Regions from separate parts of the Streptomyces sp. bgisy159 genome, predicted to be linked through region 4. Evidence: riboswitches for the same ligand, from Rfam matches in the RefSeq annotation. Region 4 holds a riboswitch; each other region holds the start of a gene.
What was found. A riboswitch is a leader RNA that binds a small molecule or an ion and turns the genes downstream of it on or off. The one in region 4 is predicted to bind cyclic di-AMP.
Positions count from the first base shown of each region.

Region 1: it holds a riboswitch for cyclic di-AMP, as region 4 does, so the genes downstream of both, AC3ET3_RS01920 (M23 family metallopeptidase) here and AC3ET3_RS11930 (transglycosylase family protein) in region 4, are expected to answer to the same signal.
Region 2: it holds a riboswitch for cyclic di-AMP, as region 4 does, so the genes downstream of both, AC3ET3_RS16945 (C40 family peptidase) here and AC3ET3_RS11930 (transglycosylase family protein) in region 4, are expected to answer to the same signal.
Region 3: it holds a riboswitch for cyclic di-AMP, as region 4 does, so the genes downstream of both, AC3ET3_RS34790 (M23 family metallopeptidase) here and AC3ET3_RS11930 (transglycosylase family protein) in region 4, are expected to answer to the same signal.

Region 1 covers NZ_JBYIQX010000001.1:400,439-404,882, reverse strand. Annotated here, with positions in the region: gene AC3ET3_RS01925 (aldo/keto reductase) at 1-532, opposite strand, end outside; gene AC3ET3_RS01920 (M23 family metallopeptidase) at 693-1,736, opposite strand; cyclic di-AMP (ydaO/yuaA leader) riboswitch at 1,744-1,902, opposite strand; tRNA gene AC3ET3_RS01915 (tRNA-Met) at 2,230-2,303, opposite strand; gene AC3ET3_RS01910 (dihydrofolate reductase family protein) at 2,415-3,545, opposite strand; gene AC3ET3_RS01905 (MarR family winged helix-turn-helix transcriptional regulator) at 3,649-4,170, shown strand; gene AC3ET3_RS01900 (GTP cyclohydrolase II) at 4,305-4,444, shown strand, end outside.
Region 2 covers NZ_JBYIQX010000015.1:47,943-52,386, forward strand. Annotated here, with positions in the region: gene AC3ET3_RS16935 (ATP-dependent Clp protease proteolytic subunit) at 1-497, shown strand, start outside; gene AC3ET3_RS16940 (hypothetical protein) at 506-814, shown strand; cyclic di-AMP (ydaO/yuaA leader) riboswitch at 1,257-1,376, shown strand; gene AC3ET3_RS16945 (C40 family peptidase) at 1,380-1,853, shown strand; gene AC3ET3_RS16950 (ATP-binding protein) at 2,009-2,485, opposite strand; gene AC3ET3_RS16955 (helix-turn-helix domain-containing protein) at 2,698-3,564, shown strand; gene AC3ET3_RS16960 (DUF397 domain-containing protein) at 3,578-3,802, shown strand; gene AC3ET3_RS16965 (8-amino-7-oxononanoate synthase) at 3,857-4,444, opposite strand, start outside.
Region 3 covers NZ_JBYIQX010000072.1:11,907-16,350, reverse strand. Annotated here, with positions in the region: gene AC3ET3_RS34795 (tyrosine-protein phosphatase) at 1-741, opposite strand, end outside; cyclic di-AMP (ydaO/yuaA leader) riboswitch at 1,499-1,661, shown strand; gene AC3ET3_RS34790 (M23 family metallopeptidase) at 1,666-2,658, shown strand; gene AC3ET3_RS34785 (SGNH/GDSL hydrolase family protein) at 2,871-3,656, shown strand; gene AC3ET3_RS34780 (MBL fold metallo-hydrolase) at 4,002-4,444, shown strand, end outside.
Region 4 covers NZ_JBYIQX010000009.1:98,112-102,555, forward strand. Annotated here, with positions in the region: gene AC3ET3_RS11920 (cytochrome P450 family protein) at 1-108, shown strand, start outside; gene AC3ET3_RS11925 (transglycosylase family protein) at 303-1,421, shown strand; cyclic di-AMP (ydaO/yuaA leader) riboswitch at 1,617-1,783, shown strand; gene AC3ET3_RS11930 (transglycosylase family protein) at 1,788-2,498, shown strand; gene eno (phosphopyruvate hydratase) at 2,790-4,070, shown strand; gene AC3ET3_RS11940 (FtsB family cell division protein) at 4,279-4,444, shown strand, end outside.

The DNA of each region.
Region 1 (4,444 bases), on a different contig from region 4:
CGTAGCGGGCCAGGCCCTCGCGGTCGGAGAAGTCCAGGGACTGCCGCAGCCGCCCGGGCCCGATGTTGGAGGCCGCGATGTGCCGGACCTTGCCGGCCCGCACCAGTTCGTCCAGTGCGCCGATGATCTCCTCGACCGGGGTGTCGGGCTGGTCGAAGTGCGTGTAGTAGAGGTCGATACGGTCGGTGCCCAGGCGCCGCAGCGAGGCGTCGGCGGCCGCCTTGATCGTGGCGGCGGACAGCCCCCGGTACTCGGGGTGCTGGCTCACCTTGGTCGCGATCACCACGTCGTCACGGTTGCCGCGCGCCCTGAGCCACTTGCCGATGACCGTCTCGGACTCGCCGCCGCTGTTGCCGTCGACCCACGCGGAGTAGGAGTCGGCGGTGTCGAGGAAGTTACCGCCGGCCGCCGTGTAGGCGTCCAGTACGGCGAAGGAGGCCGCCTCGTCGGCGGTCCAGCCGAATACGTTGCCGCCCAGGGCGAGCGGGGAGACGGCGAGGTCGGAGTTGCCGAGCTTGCGCAGAGAAGTCATGTATCAGTGCAACGATCACTCGGAGCCGCTGATTCCACCGACCGCACTCATGGCCGCCGACCGCACCCATGGCCCGCCGACCTCGCACACGCCCCGCCGACCACGCTCACGTCCCGTCCACCGCGCCCACCGGTCCGTCACCGCCCCGCCGGGCGTCAGATCAGACGGACAGGCCCTTGCCGCGCAGCCACGCCGCCGGGTCGATGCCGCTCGCCGCACCGTCGGGGTGGACCTCCAGGTGCAGGTGGGCGCCGGTGACGTTGCCGGTCGCGCCCACGCGGCCGATGACCTCGCCCGTGGACACCTTCTGCCCCACGCTCACGCTGATCGACGACTGGTGGGCGTACCAGAGCTCCGTGCCGTCGTCGAGCGTGAGGACGGTCTTGTAGCCGTAGGAACCGTCCCAGCCGGCGAAGGTGATCGTGCCGCTGTGGATGGCCTTGAGGAGCGTGCCCGTGGGCGCGGCGAAGTCGAGGCCGGTGTGGTACCCGGAGGACCAGTAGGCGCCGGCCTGACCGAAGGTCGAGGTGATGGTGTACGAGGAGGTCGGCAGCGTGAACTGCTTGGCGAGCCGGGCGAGTCGCTCCTGCTCGGCCTTGCGCGCGGCTTCCTCCGCCGCCTTCTTCTTGGCGGCCTCGGCGGCGGCCTCGGCCTCCTCCTCGGCCTTGGCGACGGCCTCGGCCTCCGCCTTGGCGACCGCGGCCTGCGCGGCGGCCTGGGCCTTGGTCTCGACCTGGCTCTGCTGCGACTCGGCCTGCGCCATGATCCGGTTGCGCAGCGCCTCGCCGGCGTCGGCGGAGCCCTGGGCGGCGTCGGCCGCGGGGGCGGCCAGGCTGCTGAGCGCGGCGCCGTCGTCGGCGTCGGTGTCGTCCGAGCCGCCGTCGTCGGAGATCAGCGAGCCGACACCCGGCAGGTCGGGCAGGGAGATGGCGACCGGCGGCTTGCCGGTGTTGGCGCTGGCCATACCGCCGGCGCTGACGGCGGCTATGACGCCGACGCCGAGCACGGTGGAGCTGCGGGCGAACCCACCGCCGCGCTGCTTGGCGACGCGGTGCCGGCCGCGCACCGGGCGAATGGAATCCGCGGTGGGGTTCCACTCCTCCCAGGGGCCCTCGTCGCTGCGGTGGCCGCCGTAGCCGAACGTCTCGGTGAGACGCGGGCCGGGCACGGACGGGGCTTCTGGGGCAGGCCGGTTGGACGCCACGCGGGCGTACTCCTTTCCTTCCGTCGCCTACCGGGTTAGCTGACGGGTTCGGAGCGGGAAGGTCTCCTACGCGCGTATACCGGCCGCTGCTCGCGGCGGTTTCCGCGTGATTCACCCCAAGGTGGTGGTTCCCCGGTTCCCTTGCGGGATTCGGCGCGTGCGCACGGAGCCGCCTCTTGTGACGGCTGGGACGACCGCGCTGCGTTATCGAACGTTAATAGACCCGAGGGCGGGTTTCCAAGCCGTTCCGCTTGATCATCACGACTTTTTGGCCTGGACTTTAGGCCCATGAACGGCCCAAATGGGGCGAGTTGACTCGCCGTCGGCGTGATCCGCACCGACCTCAGCAGTCACACGGATTTTGATGGTGACTCAGATGTTATGCGCAGGGCGGTCGCCTGATGACAGAACGTGAAGAAGGGGCAGGAGGAGGGACGGCTGCCGAAAACACCGAGGGCCGGAACCCTCTCGGATTCCGGCCCTCGGCCTTCAGTAGCGGGGACAGGATTTGAACCTGCGACCTCTGGGTTATGAGCCCAGCGAGCTACCGAGCTGCTCCACCCCGCGTCGTTGTGTCTCGAGTGTACGTCATGCCGGGGGCAGAAAGCCAAACGGTTGGTTTCCGCTGGTCGGAGACGGGTCGGCCGACGGGTCGGCCGGGGTGCGCCATGCCGGGCGTCACCCGAGGAGATGGCGGTTCGGCCGCTTCGCCCGGGCCTCGTGCTCGGGGAGTACGACGACGTCCGCGCCCAGCGCCGTGAGCTGCCCGGCGCCGTCGGCCGCCGCCACGAAGGTGTCCGGCTCACGCCAGGCCGTCACCACCCGGCGCACTCCGGCCGCCAGCACCAGCCGGGCGCAGGGAGTGGGGCGGGAGGCGCGGTGGGTGCAGGGTTCCAGGCTGCTGTACACGGTGGCCGTGGCCAGGCGGGCGTCGTCCCGGTCGATCTTGGCCAGGGCGGCCTCCTCGGCGTGCGCGACGGGGTCGCCGGCCTCGCGGGAGTGCCCGCGGGCGAGTTCGGTGCCGTCGGCGGCCACGACCACCGCGCCCACGCTGAACGCGGACGGCGACGGCGGGCACCGCTCCGCGAGTTCGCAGGCGAGGGCGAGCCAGTGGTGGTCCGCCGCGGTGGGGACGGTGCCGGTGCCGGGTGCGGTGGGCTCGTAGCGCATGAGCACGACGTCCTCGATCCGGCGGGTCTCCACGAGCCGCAGCCGGCCGGGCTGGTAGACGCCGGGGCCGAAGAGGCGGGGCGCGCCCGGGTCACCGACGAAGAGCGGGGCGAGGACCAGCTGGAGTTCGTCGGCGAGGCCCTGCTGCAGGAGCTGGGTGTGGACGGTTCCGCCGCCCTCGACCATGAGGCGGCGTACGCCGCGCTCGTCGTGCAGGTGCTCCAGGACGCGGCGCCAGTCGAGGTCGGGGCCGAGCGGGACGATGTCGGCGGCGAGCCCGGCCCGCCCGGCGGTCTCGGCACCCTTGTCCGTCGTGTAGACGACCCTGTCGCCGCCGGTGTGCCAGAAGTGGGCCGTGGGGTCGAGGTCGCCGGAGCCGCTGACGGTGACCTTGAGCGGATAGGCCGGCTTTCCGTCGGCGATCCGGGCGGCCCGGCGGTCGGGGGAGTTGACCAGGAGGCGGGGGTTGTCGGCGCGGATGGTCCCGGCGCCGATCAGGATCGCGTCGACGGAGGCGCGCACCTCGTCGACGCGGTCGAAGTCGGCCGGGCTGGAGAGCAGCAGGCGGTCGGGGCCGGTGTCGTCGAGGAAGCCGTCGAGGGAGACGGCGGCGGACAGCAGGACGTACGGGTACGGCATGGGCGCGCTCTCTCGTCGGCGGGGAGCCGGACTCCGACGTTCAGTGAGCCCGGTGATACCTCGAAACCTTGGTTAAAGTTTGAAACAAACCTACACTGACGGGATGACGACCCGCTGGCTGACCCCCGACGAGCAGCGCGCCTGGCGCGCGTACATCGCCGCCAACCTCCTGCTGGAGGACACGCTCGACCGCCAGCTCCAGCAGGACGCCGGCATGCCCCACCTCTACTACTCCATCCTCGCGAACCTCTCCGAGGCCCCCGAGCGGCGGATGCGGATGACCGACCTCGCCGAGCGCACGAAGATCACCCGCAGTCGGCTGACCTACGCGGTGACCCGCCTGGAGAAGGACGGCCTGGTCCGGCGCGAGCAGTGCCGGTGGGACAAGCGCGGCAGCATCGCCGCGCTGACGGACGAGGGGACGGCGGTGCTGGAACGTACGGCGCCGGGCCATGTGGCCACCGTACGCGCATCGCTGTTCGACCATCTCAGCGCCGAACAGGTGGGGCAGCTGGAGCAGATCTCCGTACAGATCCTGCGGGCACTGCAAGGAGAGGACGCGGGGCCGAAGGGGGCGGGTCCGGACGACCTGCCGTGGCGGCGCCGGTCGACGCCCTGCCCCTGAGCCCCGCCACAGTCCGGTCACCTCGGCACTCGCGCTAGTTGATTCAACTTTGAAGCACGAGTAGGGTCTCGATCCGAGGTTCTGCTTCAAATCTGAAGCAGCAAGGCACCGCCCGCGAGAACCCGGAGACCCGCATGCGCGCCGACTTCCCCGCCCACTTGCCCGCCGACGTCGCCGCCGATGTCGCCGCCGACTTCCCCGCCGCCACGCAGCGCGCCCGCGTACGGGTCCCGCTGCGCTTCCACGACGGCTACTCCGTCGACGCCGAACTCGT
Region 2 (4,444 bases), on a different contig from region 4:
CGAACGACGTGGTGGCCCAGTTCCTCCATCTGGAGCACCGGGAGCCCGACCGGGACATCGCGCTGTACATCAACTCGCCGGGCGGTTCGCTCGACGCCATGGCGGCGATCCACGACACCATCCGGTACGTGGGCTGCGATGTCGCCACCACCTGCCTCGGCCGGGCCGGTTCCGCCGCCGCGGTACTGCTCGCGGCGGGCGCCCCGGGCAAGCGGCAGGTGCTGCCCGGGGCGCGCGTGACGCTGCGCCAGCCGGCGCTGTCCGGCCCGGTGACCGGCCAGGCGAGCGATTTGGCCCTCCAGGCCGAGGAGTTGACACGGCTGCGGGCGCTGCTGGTGGAGCTACTGGCCCGGTACACCGGGCGCGACCGGGAACGGGTGAGCGCGGACATCGAGCGGGAGCGGGTGCTCGACGCGCGGGAGGCGGTGGAGTACGGGCTGGCGGACCGGATCGTGGCCGGGCGCACCGAGTCGCTCTCCGGGTCCGGCGGGAGGTGAGACGGTCGATGCTGCCCCCCGAGCTGCCGCCCCTGCCCGCTCTGACGCGCGCGGAGGCGGAGTTGATCGACCGTTACCTCGACGTGGTCGATCTGATCGGCCGGATCAATCCGTCCCGCCCCGGTGACACCTACGGCGGGCTGCGAGCGGCCCAGACCCTGGTCGGCAAGGCGATCGCGCTGCGGGACGCCCTGGAACTGATGCACCAGCGCGGAGAGAGCGAGGTCCACGCACCCACGCTGGCGCGTGCGCTGCGCGTGCTGGACGGCGACCGCCGCACGGCGCGCGTCGCCCTGCCGCCGCTCTCCGACAGTTGACCCACCCGCCACCGGGTGCCGCCCGACGGCCGGGTGCGGCGGGTGTCCTGACCGCGATTCAAACGGCCCAAGGGAGTTACCCACGGTTGGAGTACCGAGGGACCGAATTTTCGACCAGCGGCGAGGGTCCCCGGCTTGCGCGACGCGCGTAGCTTCGGGTCGTATCGGGACATTTCTTCGCTGGTCCGCAGGGTCATGGGCCTCTTGACACCAGGTCGCGGATCGGGATGTCCACCCGAACGGGTGAGTGGTGAGTAACACCACAAATCCTCGGTTCCGTTGGGATTTTCGGACATCGGTCAGCCAAGATCCCTGACTGACGACAAGCCCCCGCCACAAGCGGCGGGGCGGTCCGGGCGGACGCCGAGTCCTGCCGCCGCCCGGACGACCGGTCGACAGGATGGTTCGGCAGGAGTGGAGGACCCGAGCACGACGGGTCGCCGGCACGGTCACGCCATGACCGGACCGAGGGACTCTTGGGGTGAAGCCGCGTCAGCGGCCGGGCAACTTCGCCAGCCCGAATCCGACAGGTCATCCTTCACAGGCGGCTGACGAAGGGTTGCGCATGACCGCGCTCAATCGTGTCCCGTCCCTCATGGTCCGGGCCGGTACGGCCTCGGCCTTCGCCATCGCCGCCGTGGGCGGCTCGATCGTGGTCCCGGGTGCCGCCGCCGACGCGGAGGCCGTCACGCCGGCGACGAAGGCCCTGCAGATCGCGGCCTCGAAGAAGGGCTCGCCCTACCGGTACGGCGCCGCCGGCCCCCACCGCTTCGACTGCTCCGGGCTGACGATGTACTCGTACAAGAAGGCCGGCAAGAGCCTGCCGCGGACGGCGGCCCAGCAGTACAACCGGACGCGACACGTCTCCGCGTCCAGCCGCAAACCCGGTGACCTGGTCTTCTTCCACTCCGGGTCGAACGTGTACCACGTCGGTCTCTACGCCGGTCACAACAAGATCTGGCACTCGCCGAAGACGGGGGACGTCGTGAAGCTGCAGAAGCTCTGGACCAGGAGTGTCTGGTACGGGCGCGTCCGCTGATTCCCAGGCCCCGGAGCGGACTCCCTGACAACCCTTCCGGGGCCTGCCCGCCGCCGCCCCGCGGGCCGTGTCCGGCGGGGCGGCGGATGAGGGACACGGGGGGCACGGGGGCACGAACGGCCGGGGCAGCGGTAGACGGGACAGGATTCCGGGGGCTACTGCTCCTGGGGGCCCGCCATGTCCTGGGGGCCCGCCATGGTCACCTGTTCGGCGGGGACGGCCCAAGGGACCTCTACGGACACCGTCTTGCCGCCCTCGCGGGTGGGCCGTACGCGCAGCCTGCCGCCGCACTCGGCGGTGAGGCAGCGGATGATGACCATGCCGCGGCCGTTGTCCTGCTGAACGGCGGCCGGGAGGCGTCTGGGGAAGCGCGGGTGGCTGTCGGTGACACCCACCCGCAGGTTCTCGTCGTGTTCGAGAACCAGGTCCACCGTGAAGGTGGGTGATCTCCCGAAGGTGTGCTGTACGGCGTTGGTGGCGAGTTCGGAGACGATCAGACGGATGGTGTCCGCGAGGTCGGCGTCCACCGGCAGCCCCCACTCCCCCAGGGTGCCGACGGCGAAGGCGCGCGCTGCCGCGACCGAGCCGGGATCGCTCGGCAGGGTGACGGATGCTTCCAGGTGGTCTGCCATGGCGACGTCGTCCCTTTCCCGCGGGACCGGAGTCCGACACGCTGCGGATGGTTCGAGTACGGTCCCGGACTGGTGCTTCGTCGTCAGCCTGCCATTGCCGCACCGGTCACGGGGGCGATCCACCAAGATATGCATATATCTGTCCCCCGAAGCGGTGAACTCTGCCACGGCAGCGCGTTGCCCGGGGGTTCGTCGGCAGTTGGGAGTACTCCATGCAGCACGGCCCCGTGGTGCGCCGCCGCAAACTCGGCGCCGAGCTGCGTGCGCTGCGCACCCGCGCGGGTCTCACCAGTGGTGAGGCGGCCCGGCTGGCGGGGTGGCACCAGTCCAAGGTGAGCCGCATCGAGACCGGGACGAGCGGTGCGAAACCGTCCGACGTCCGGTTACTGCTCGACACCTACGGCGTCGCGGACCCCCAGCTGCGCCGGCTCATGCTGATGCTGGCCGGCGCCGACGGCGCCGGCGCCGGACGGGAGCACTGGTGGCAGGCCTACCGAGGCGTGCTGCCGCCCACCTACCGGGACTTCATCAGCCTGGAGTCGCAGGCCACCGCGATGCGCACGCTGGAGACCACCGTGGTCCCGGGGCTGCTGCAGACCGCTGCTTACGCACGCGCGGTGACCCGGGCCGCGGTGGAGGGAGTGTCCGAGGACCGCCTGGACACGCTGGTCGAGGTCCGGCTGGCCCGGCAGGACGTCCTGCGGGCGAATCCGCCGCTGCGGCTGTCCGCGGTACTCGACGAGGCGGTGCTGCGTCGCGAGGTCGGCGGCCCCGAGGTGATGGCGGAGCAGCTGCGCCGCCTGGTGAGCGCCGCGCGCCTGCCCCAAGTGCGGCTGCAGGTGCTGCCGTTCGCCGCCGGGGCGCACATCGGGGTCACCGGACCTTTCGTTGTCTTCTCATTTTCGAGCACTTCTGATCTGGATGTGGTTGTTCTCGACCACTTGACGAGTAGCCTCTATCTGGAGCGGAAAGAAGACCTCCGGGCCTACACCGAGGCCTTCGACGCCCTTCGGATCCACGCCCTTTCGCCCGAGGACTCGCTGGATTTCATCGCCGCACTAGGTGACGGCGGTGCATAAGGAGGCACCCCCCATGACCGCATCGCCTCGGCACGTCCCCTCCACCCCCCGACCGGCCGACGTGCGCTGGCTGCGCAGCAGCTACAGCACGGGAGCCAACAACTGTGTCGAGACCGCCCGCCCGGCCACCGGGCCCTGGGCCGGACGGCTCGCCGTACGCGACTCGAAGAACCCGTCCGGACCCGCGCTGCTCTTCTCGCCCGAGAGCTGGACGGACTTCACGGCCGCGCTGCGCTGACCACGGCCGCGGCGACCGCCGCGCCCCGCCGGGACACGGGCGTGGACCGCCCGCTCACGGCCGCGTCTCGCCGATCACCCGTACCGCGTGCTCCAGTTGTGCCTCGGTGAGGTCCGCCCGCGCGGTCAGCCGGAGCCGTGAGACACCGTCGGGCACGGAGGGAGGACGGAAGCAGCCCACGACCAGACCGGCCGCACGGCAGTCGGCCGCCCACCGCACGGCCTCGTCCCGCGAGGGCGCGCGCACCGAGACGACCGCGGCGTCCGGACGGACCGCCGTCAGACCCGAGGCCGTCAGCCGGGTGTGCAGCTCGCCCGCCACCGCACGCACCCGTGCCGCCCGTTCCGGTTCGCGGCGCAGCAGCCGCAGGGCGGCCAGGGCGGCTCCCGCCGCCGCCGGGGCGAGGCCCGTGTCGAAGATGAAACTGCGGGCCGTGTTCACCAGATGGGCGATCACCCGTGCCGGGCCGAGCACCGCGCCCCCCTGACTGCCCAGCGCCTTGGACAGGGTGACGGTGACGACCAGGTCGTCGGCGCCCGCGAGACCCGCCGCGTGCGGGGCGCCACGCCCGCCCGCGCCCAGCACGCCGAGGCCGTGGGCGTCGTCCACGACCAGTCCGGCGCCGTACTCCCGGCAGGCGGC
Region 3 (4,444 bases), on a different contig from region 4:
GCGCTCCAGATAGGCGTCGACCCCGCCCCAGGTCTCCTCGATGGTCTCGAAGGCCGCCGTCAGGTACTCGGCGCGGGCGTCGAAGAGGGGCGAGAGCAGCTCCATGACCTCGGGCGAGTAGGCGCCCGCGGCGCTGCCGCTGCGGTGCACCTTGTAGCGGCGGTGCTTGGCGTTGGACTCCAGGTAGTCGGCGAGGATCGCCTCCCGCTCGACGTTCACCGCCAGCAGGGTGACGGCCACCGACAGCCCCGCGCGGTCCTTGCCCGCTGCACAGTGCATCAGCGCCGGGACGCTGTCCTGCGCCAGCGCGTGCAGCACCCGCGCGTGCTCGCCCGTACGCTCCTTGATGATCGTGCGGTACGACACGATCATCCGGTCGGCCGCCTTGCCGTCGCCCAGGATGCCGCGCAGTTGCTCGATGTCCCCGTCGCGGACCATCTTCCAGAACTCCGCGCCGTCGGCCGGGTCCGACAGCGGCAGGTTCACATTGCGCACGCCCGGCAGTTCGACGTCCGGGCCCTCCAGCTTCTGGTCCGCCGCGTTGCGGAAGTCGAAGACGGTGTGCAGACCCAGCTTGCCCAGGAACGCCGCGTCCTCGTCGGTCGCGTGCGCCAGGTGGCCGCTGCGGAACAGTACGCCGTGCCGCACCCGCCGACCGTCCGCGGTCGGCAGCCCGCCCACGTCACGGAAGTTGCGTACGCCTGCCAGTCGGTGCTCGGTCGACGGGATCTGCTGCGTCACGGGGGCTCCCTCCCTGTCGCTCCCGGTCGGCGCGGCTCACGGGTGGGCCGACGGGACGCTCTCGACCTTACGGCATCGCTCGCCTGGGGCAACGGGTTGTCCACAGGCGTGCGGAGGCGTCATGGCGGCGTCAGGAGTTGTCCACAGGCCGGTGCCCGAGCGCTCCGCCAGATCGCGGAAGACGGCCGGACGGCGCTGCTCTCGCGGTCCACGCGTGGTTACGCCCTGCGGCTGACCGGGGACGGTAAGTCGCTTCACTGGCTCCGGTCGCAGCGACACGGCGAACCCGCTCCGGCGGTCCGGCTGTGCGGGCCGCACTCCACGGCGTCGTGCGAATGCCGCGAAATGGGTGAAATGCGCCGAGAGGTGCTGTCGCGTCCCAGTCTGCGGACCGGGCTGCGGGTGACTTCGAAGTGGTGGTTGTCCTGCTGCGTCGCATCTGAGTGCTCTGTCCTAATTAACACTTTATAGCTTCTTTCGCTCCAACTCGTCGTGCAGGAGCGAAAGCTGGAGCCGCGTCACGTGAGCATCGTCATACCGGTGACCGAGTGTTGCGCGTCATGTCCACGTAATGCAGTTCTCTTTCAAGGTGATTCATCGGAATGGCCGTCGCTTTGTTGCACGCAGGGTGACGGGGAATTCCCTCCGGAACGCGAAGGAAAGGCACCGTCGGTGCAACCTCTGCTTGTTTCCGCACGTCGTGGTCGCTTACGTTCACCACCGATCCGGACGGACGCCTAATCCTGCCGCCGCCCGGAGCCCGCACCCACCCACCCGTGTACGGCAGGAGCGGGGGACCCACAGGTTTCACCGCCTGTTCCGGTTCCCGGAACGGCTAGGGGTAAAGCAGCGCCCTCGGCGCGGCCGGGCATCTCCAGCCCGCACCCGACAGCTCACCTCGCAGGCGCCGGAGAGGAATTCGCCATGCCCGCGAAGGGTAAGCACCGCCGTCCGAAGGCCCAGCGCCTCACCCGTTCCCTCGCCGTCGCCGGAACCGGCGGCGCGGCTCTCGCCCTTCCGCTGTTCGGCGCGACCGGCGCCCACGCGGCGACGAACGAGTCGGTCGCCTCGGTCGCCGAGAAGGCCGTCACGGCCGTGCCGGTCGCGCAGAAGGCCGCCGCCCAGCAGACCGCCGCCGAGAAGGGCGCGGAGAAGAAGGCCGCCGCGCGGATCTACACCGTCCGCTCCGGTGACTACCTTTCCAAGATCGCGAACGAGCAGCGGGTCAGCGGCGGCTGGCAGCGGCTCTACCGCGACAACCGCGAGGCCGTCGGCGACGACCCGTCGCTGATCCACCCCGGCCTGAAGCTGTCGATCGGCAAGAAGGCCGCGTCGACGGACGGCGCCGCGAAGAAGCCGGCGAAGACCGCCCCCAAGAAGGCGTCGAAGTCGTCGAAGACCACCGCCTCGAAGTCGTCGAAGAGCACCGCGTCGAAGTCCTCGAAGCCCTCCGAGTCGGCGGCGTCCGCCAAGGCGTCGACCACGACGCAGGCCGCCACGTCCGCCGGCGGGTTCTCCGCACCCGTCTCCGGCGCCACCGTCGGCACCGCGTACCGCACCGCCGGCAGCATGTGGTCCAGCGGCTACCACACCGGTGTCGACTTCGTCGTCCCGACCGGTACCTCCCTCAAGGCCGTCGGCGCGGGCACGGTCGTCTCCGCGGGCTGGGGCGGCGCGTACGGCAACCAGGTCGTCATCCGGCTCGCCGACGGCTATTACGCCCAGTACGCCCACCTCTCCTCGCTGTCCGTCTCGGCCGGGCAGTCGGTGAGCGCCGGCCAGCAGGTCGGCCTGTCGGGCGCGACCGGCAACGTGACCGGCCCGCACCTGCACTTCGAGATCCGCACCACGCCGAACTACGGCTCGGACATCGACCCCGTCGCCTACCTGCGCTCGCACGGCGTCTCCGTCGGCTGACCCCCGCTGCCGAAGGCCGGACCCCGATCCCCTGGGTCCGGCCTTCGGTGTACCCGGGGCCGGGTTCCGGCCTCGGTATTCCCCGCTTGACGAAGTATTGGGACGTGGCTTATCTCACCGTCCGTCAATCCCTGCCTACGGTCGCGTAGGTCACATTCCACGGTGAATCATGAACTGCTGTGGCAGACGATTCGAAGAGTGACAGCAGATCAGTGATCGGGTCGTACGTGGCGGTGGGGGACAGCTTCACCGAGGGCGTCGGCGACCCCGGCCCCGACGGAGCGTTCGTCGGCTGGGCCGACCGGCTCGCGGTGCTCCTCGCCGACCGGCGGCCCGAGGGCGACTTCCGCTACACCAACCTCGCCGTCCGCGGGAAACTGCTCGACCAGATCATGGCGGACCAGCTCCCGCGCGCCGTCGAACTGGCCCCGGACCTGGTGTCGTTCTGCGCGGGTGGAAACGACATCATCCGCCCCGGCACCGACCCCGACGAGGTCGCCGAGCGGTTCGAACGCGCCGTGGCGGCGCTGACCGGGACGGCAGGCAAGGTACTGGTGACCACCGGCTTCGACACCCGCGGCGTCCCGGTGCTCAAGCACCTGCGCGGCAAGATCGCGACCTACAACGGGCATGTGCGCGCCATCGCCGACCGGTACGGCTGTCCGGTGCTCGACCTGTGGTCGCTGAGGTCCGTGCAGGACCGCCGGGCCTGGGACGACGACCGGCTCCATCTGTCCCCCGAGGGCCACACGCGCGTGGCGCTGCGCGCCGGGCAGGCCCTCGGCCTGCGGGTGCCGGCCGACCCGGAGCAGCCCTGGCCCCCGCTGCCGCCGCGCGGCACCCTTGAGGTCCGCAAGGACGACGTCCAGTGGGCCCGCGAGTATCTGGTGCCGTGGATCGGGCGACGACTGCGCGGGGAGTCCTCCGGCGACCACGTGACCGCCAAGGGCGCGCTGTCGCCCGACGACATCAGGATGCGGATCGCCGCCGTCGCCTGACGGCGGCGATCCCGCCCGGGAGCGCCGCCGACCGGTGCCGCTCCCGGGCGCCGTCGGCGGCCGCTCCCGCCCGCGACCGGTCGCTCCCGCCCGCGACCGGTCAGCGCGGCTGTGACGTCCGTCCGCGCCGCCCGTCTCCCCGCGCGGCGCCGTGCACAGTGCGGTCCCCTCGACGCGTCCACGTCCCCTCGTCCCCGCGTGCGGGGACGCCCGCCGCGGTGCGTGAACCCCACGCTCGTCCGCGGTACCGCACCGGCGGTCTCCGGCCAGGGCGGGCGGCGCCCGACCCGCTTGTCGGACGGGCGGACCATAATGGAACGCCCGACGACTCCACCTGGAGGTACAGTGGCCGGTTTCCGTTCCCCGGGCCCCGGGCTCCGTGCGCTGCGGCCCGAGGGCTTCGGCGCGGACCCGAGCGGTGCGCGCATGGCGCGGATCCGCAGATCGCCCCACTTCAAGGACGGGGTCTTCCAGAACCCCGGCGGTCCGACCCGCACCCGCCCCTCCGGCTCGACGGGGGACTTCGCCAGGACGTTCTTCTTCGACAAGGAGGCCCGCGCCCGCCGTACCCCCACCGGCACCGTCCCGGTGCACGCCACCACGCTGGCCGACCTCGCCCGCCCGGCGGTCACCGGGCTTCGCCTGACGTGGATGGGCCACTCCAGCGTGCTCGCGGAGATCGACGGCCGGCGGGTGCTGTTCGACCCGGTCTGGGGGCAGCGCTGCTCCCCGTTCGCCTTCGCCGGGCCCAAGCGGCTGCACCCGGTCCCGCTGCCGCTGGCCGCGCT
Region 4 (4,444 bases):
CCCGACCTGCGACTGGACGCCGACCCGGCGGAGCTGCGGTGGCGCGGCGGGCTCATCATGCGGGGACTGCGCACACTGCCGGTGCGGTTCACGCCGCCTCAGATCTGAGTGGACGTCACCGTAGGGGCCCGTACCGGTGCGTCCGCAAGCGTGACGCCCCCTCACCGCTGTGATCTTCACGTGATCTGCGCGGCATGAACTTGTGACAAGTGATCGTCTGCCTATACGTTCACTCGTCAATGCGACGGGGTAGGCAGCGCACCCGCCGCGTGGGTCACCGCTGTCTTGAGAAAGGCCTTCGCATGCTCTCCGGGAACGGTCGTCACCGTCGCCCCCGCCAGGCTCCGGCCCTCCTCGTCGCGGCCGGGGTGACCGGGTCCGCCATCGCCATCCCGTTGCTCGGCGCCTCCGGCGCCAGCGCGGCCGACGGCACGGTGTGGGACAAGGTGGCGGAGTGTGAGACCGGCGGCTCGTGGAGTGCCGACGAGGGCAACGGCGAGTACGGCGGACTCAGCCTCACCCAGGACGACTGGGAGGCGTACGGCGGTCTGGCCTACGCGCCCAGCGCCGACATGGCCAGCCGCAGCCAGCAGATCGCGGTCGCGCAGAAGCTGCTCGCCGCCGAGGGGATCGGCGCCTGGGGCACCTGTGGACTGACCTCCGGGCTCACCCAGCAGAACGGCGCGGTCTCCGTGGACACCGGCGTGGCCGCGGACTCCTCGACCGGCGGCCTGTCGGACTCCGGTAAGAGTTCGCCCGGTTCGCCCGGTTCGTCTGGCTCATCAGGCAAGTCATCGAATGCCGATGGCTCAGTCCATTCATCCGGTTCGTCTGCTTCATCTCCTTCCAGCGGCTCGACCGGTACGCCCGGTTCATCCAGCTCCTCCGGTTCCTCCACCTCCGCCGGGGTGTCCGGCGACGGGTCGGGGTCACCGTCCGACGGCCCGGCTGCCGGTTCGTCGGCCGGCCCCTCCGCTGACAATGGGGCACCTTCGGGCTCTTCGTCCGGTACGGCGGAAAACTCCCCGGAGTCCGATGTGTCCGCCTCTGGTGAACCCGGGGCCGCTGGCGGGCGTGCGTCCGACGGCTCGTCCTCGATCGCGCCGGATGGGGGCGACCCGGACAACTCGGGGCAGTACGCGGGCACCTGGAGCCTTGTCGACACCGGCTCGATCGGCACCGGGCGGCATCGCGGCGTCCCCGCCGAGGAGTCCGTACAGGGCGCCGCCCGGGAGTCCGGCGAAGGCGCCGCGGACGGATCCTCGTACGTGGTCCGCGACGGCGACACGCTCGCCTCCATCGCCGACTCCCTTGAGGTCACCGGCGGATGGCATGCGCTCTATGACGGCAACAGGGACGTCATCGGGCCCGACCCGAGTCACATCGTCCCCGGTCAGACCCTGTCTGTCGGTAGCGAATAGGGCGAAAACGCAAGGGAGTTCACGCCCCACTTCACTCCATAATGTCCGGTTTGGTGAAAGTGTGGGATGAGTCTCAGAAGTGCTGATCGTCTTTGAAATTCCGCCGAGCGCCTGTCTACGGTCGTGACCGCTCGGCAACCCGAGCCCCGGCCGTCGCAACGCCGAATCCTGCCAGCGGCTGCCCGGGAACAGTCGTCGCGTCAAGCGCCGCAGGCAGGAGCGGGGGACCCAAGGTAAGCGCCGTGCCCGGCAGTTGCGCCGGAGCGGCTAGGGGTGGAGCCGAGCCTCCCAGGAGGCCCGGCCGGGCAACTCAACCGGCCCGAACCCGACAGCTCACCTCGCAGGCGTCGGTGAGGGGATCGATCCATGCTGTTTTCCGGCAAGGGCAAGCACCGCCGTCCGTCCAAGACCGCTCGTGCCATCGCCGTCGTCGGCGTCACCGGCGCCGCCGCCGTGGCCGCCCCGCTGATGGCGGCCGGCAGCGCCTCCGCCGCCACCGCCTCCGAGTGGGACGCCGTCGCCCAGTGCGAGTCCGGCGGCAACTGGTCCATCAACACCGGGAACGGGTACTACGGCGGCCTGCAGTTCGCCTCCTCCACCTGGGCCGCGTACGGCGGCACGCAGTACGCCCCGCGTGCCGATCTCGCCACCAAGTCCCAGCAGATAGCCGTCGCCGAGAAGGTCCTCGCGGGCCAGGGTAAGGGCGCCTGGCCGGTCTGCGGCGTCGGCCTGTCCGGTGCCTCCTACACCGGCGACTCCGGCTCGGGCACCGGCAGCAGCGCGGGCACCACCCGCTCCACCGGCGAGCAGGGCACCTCCCGCTCCGCCGAGCGCCCCGCGCCGAAGCCCAAGAGCGCCCCCAAGACCCAGAAGAGCCACAAGACGGTCACCACCCCGACCGGCAAGAAGGTCCAGAAGGGCGACGGCGAGTACAAGGTCGTCAAGGGTGACACCCTCAGCAGCATCGCCGCGAAGCACCACGTCGAGGGCGGCTGGCAGAAGCTGTTCCAGCTGAACAAGGACATCGTCGAGGACGCCGACCTGATCTACCCGGGTCAGCAGCTCCACCTGAAGTGACGAGCGGCCGCCCGGGCGGCCCCGCACCTCGTCCCGGCTCCCCGCCCCGGCGCGTCATCCCCCGTACGCGCCGGGGCGGGGTTTTGCGCGCCCGCCCCTCGCCCCGGCTCACCCTCCTATTTGACTCCCTGTTCACCCCCCCTTTGTTCCGGGTGGGAACAATGGGTACCGTCAGACCTTGTCCACGGGACGGTCGGTCGGCTGGCCGATGGCCCGGAGACGGTTAGGCTCTAGTCGCACGGCCCACGTGGCCCCGCACTTTCAGCGTCACATCCCAAGAAGGAGATGCTCGTGCCGTCCATCGACGTCGTCGTAGCCCGGGAAATCCTGGACTCCCGAGGCAACCCCACGGTCGAGGTCGAGGTCGGCCTCGACGACGGCAGCACGGGTCGTGCCGCCGTCCCGTCCGGCGCCTCCACCGGTGCCTTCGAGGCCATCGAGCTGCGCGACGGTGACCCCAACCGCTACCAGGGCAAGGGCGTCGAGAAGGCCGTCCTGGCGGTCATCGAGCAGATCGGCCCGGAGCTCGTCGGCTACGACGCCACCGAGCAGCGCCTGATCGACCAGGCGATGTTCGACCTGGACGCCACCGACAACAAGGGCTCGCTCGGCGCCAACGCCATCCTCGGTGTCTCGCTCGCCGTCGCCCACGCCGCCTCCGAGGCCAGCGACCTGCCGCTCTTCCGCTACCTGGGCGGTCCGAACGCGCACCTGCTGCCGGTGCCGATGATGAACATCCTGAACGGCGGCTCGCACGCCGACTCCAACGTGGACATCCAGGAGTTCATGATCGCCCCGATCGGCGCGGAGTCCTTCTCCGAGGCCCTGCGCTGGGGTACCGAGGTCTACCACACCCTGAAGAAGGTCCTGAAGAACAAGGGCCTGTCCACCGGCCTCGGCGACGAGGGCGGCTTCGCCCCGAACCTCGGCTCCAACCGCGAGGCCCTCGACCTCATCCTGGAGGCGATCAAGGAGGCCGGCTACACCCCGGGCGAGCAGATCGCCCTGGCGCTGGACGTCGCCGCGTCCGAGTTCTACAAGGACGGCTCCTACACCTTCGAGGGCAAGGAGCGCTCCGCCACCGAGATGACGGAGTACTACGCGGAGCTGGTCGAGGCGTACCCGCTGGTCTCCATCGAGGACCCGCTGTTCGAGGACGACTGGGAGGGCTGGAAGACCATCACCGCCAAGCTCGGTGACAAGGTCCAGCTCGTCGGCGACGACCTGTTCGTCACCAACCCCGAGCGCCTGGCCCGCGGCATCGAGGAGGGCGCCGCCAACGCCCTGCTGGTGAAGGTCAACCAGATCGGTTCCCTCACCGAGACCCTGGACGCGGTCGAGCTGGCCCAGCGCAACGGCTTCAAGTGCATGATGTCCCACCGCTCCGGCGAGACCGAGGACGTCACCATCGCCGACCTCGCCGTCGCCACCAACTGCGGCCAGATCAAGACCGGCGCCCCGGCCCGCTCCGAGCGCGTCGCCAAGTACAACCAGCTGCTGCGCATCGAGGAGATCCTCGACGACGCGGCGGTCTACGCCGGCCGCAGCGCCTTCCCGCGCTTCAAGGGCTGAGCGGCGCCGGCGCCCGGCGCGTCGAGGCCACCCCGGGGCGCGGCGCGCTGACGGCACTCCGGGGCGTGGCGCGCTGACGGCACCCCCGCGGACCGGCGGCGTCCACGTGGACCGCCAGCGCCCCGAGAGCAGCGTCGTCCGTACGTCCCCGTACGCGGTCCCGTACCGTGTGCGGGGACGTACGCACGTGTGAACGGAGGCGGGGCACATGGCCGTGAAGGACCGGGACCGGTTCTCCACCGCGACCAGGCTGCGGGTGCTCGGCGAGCAGACCGCGGCCCGTGTCTACCGCTCCCAGACCAGACGGCAGGCCCGCCGCTCGCGGCTCACCGGCCGGGCCGCGCTGCTCGCGCTGGTGCTGTGCTCGCTGATCG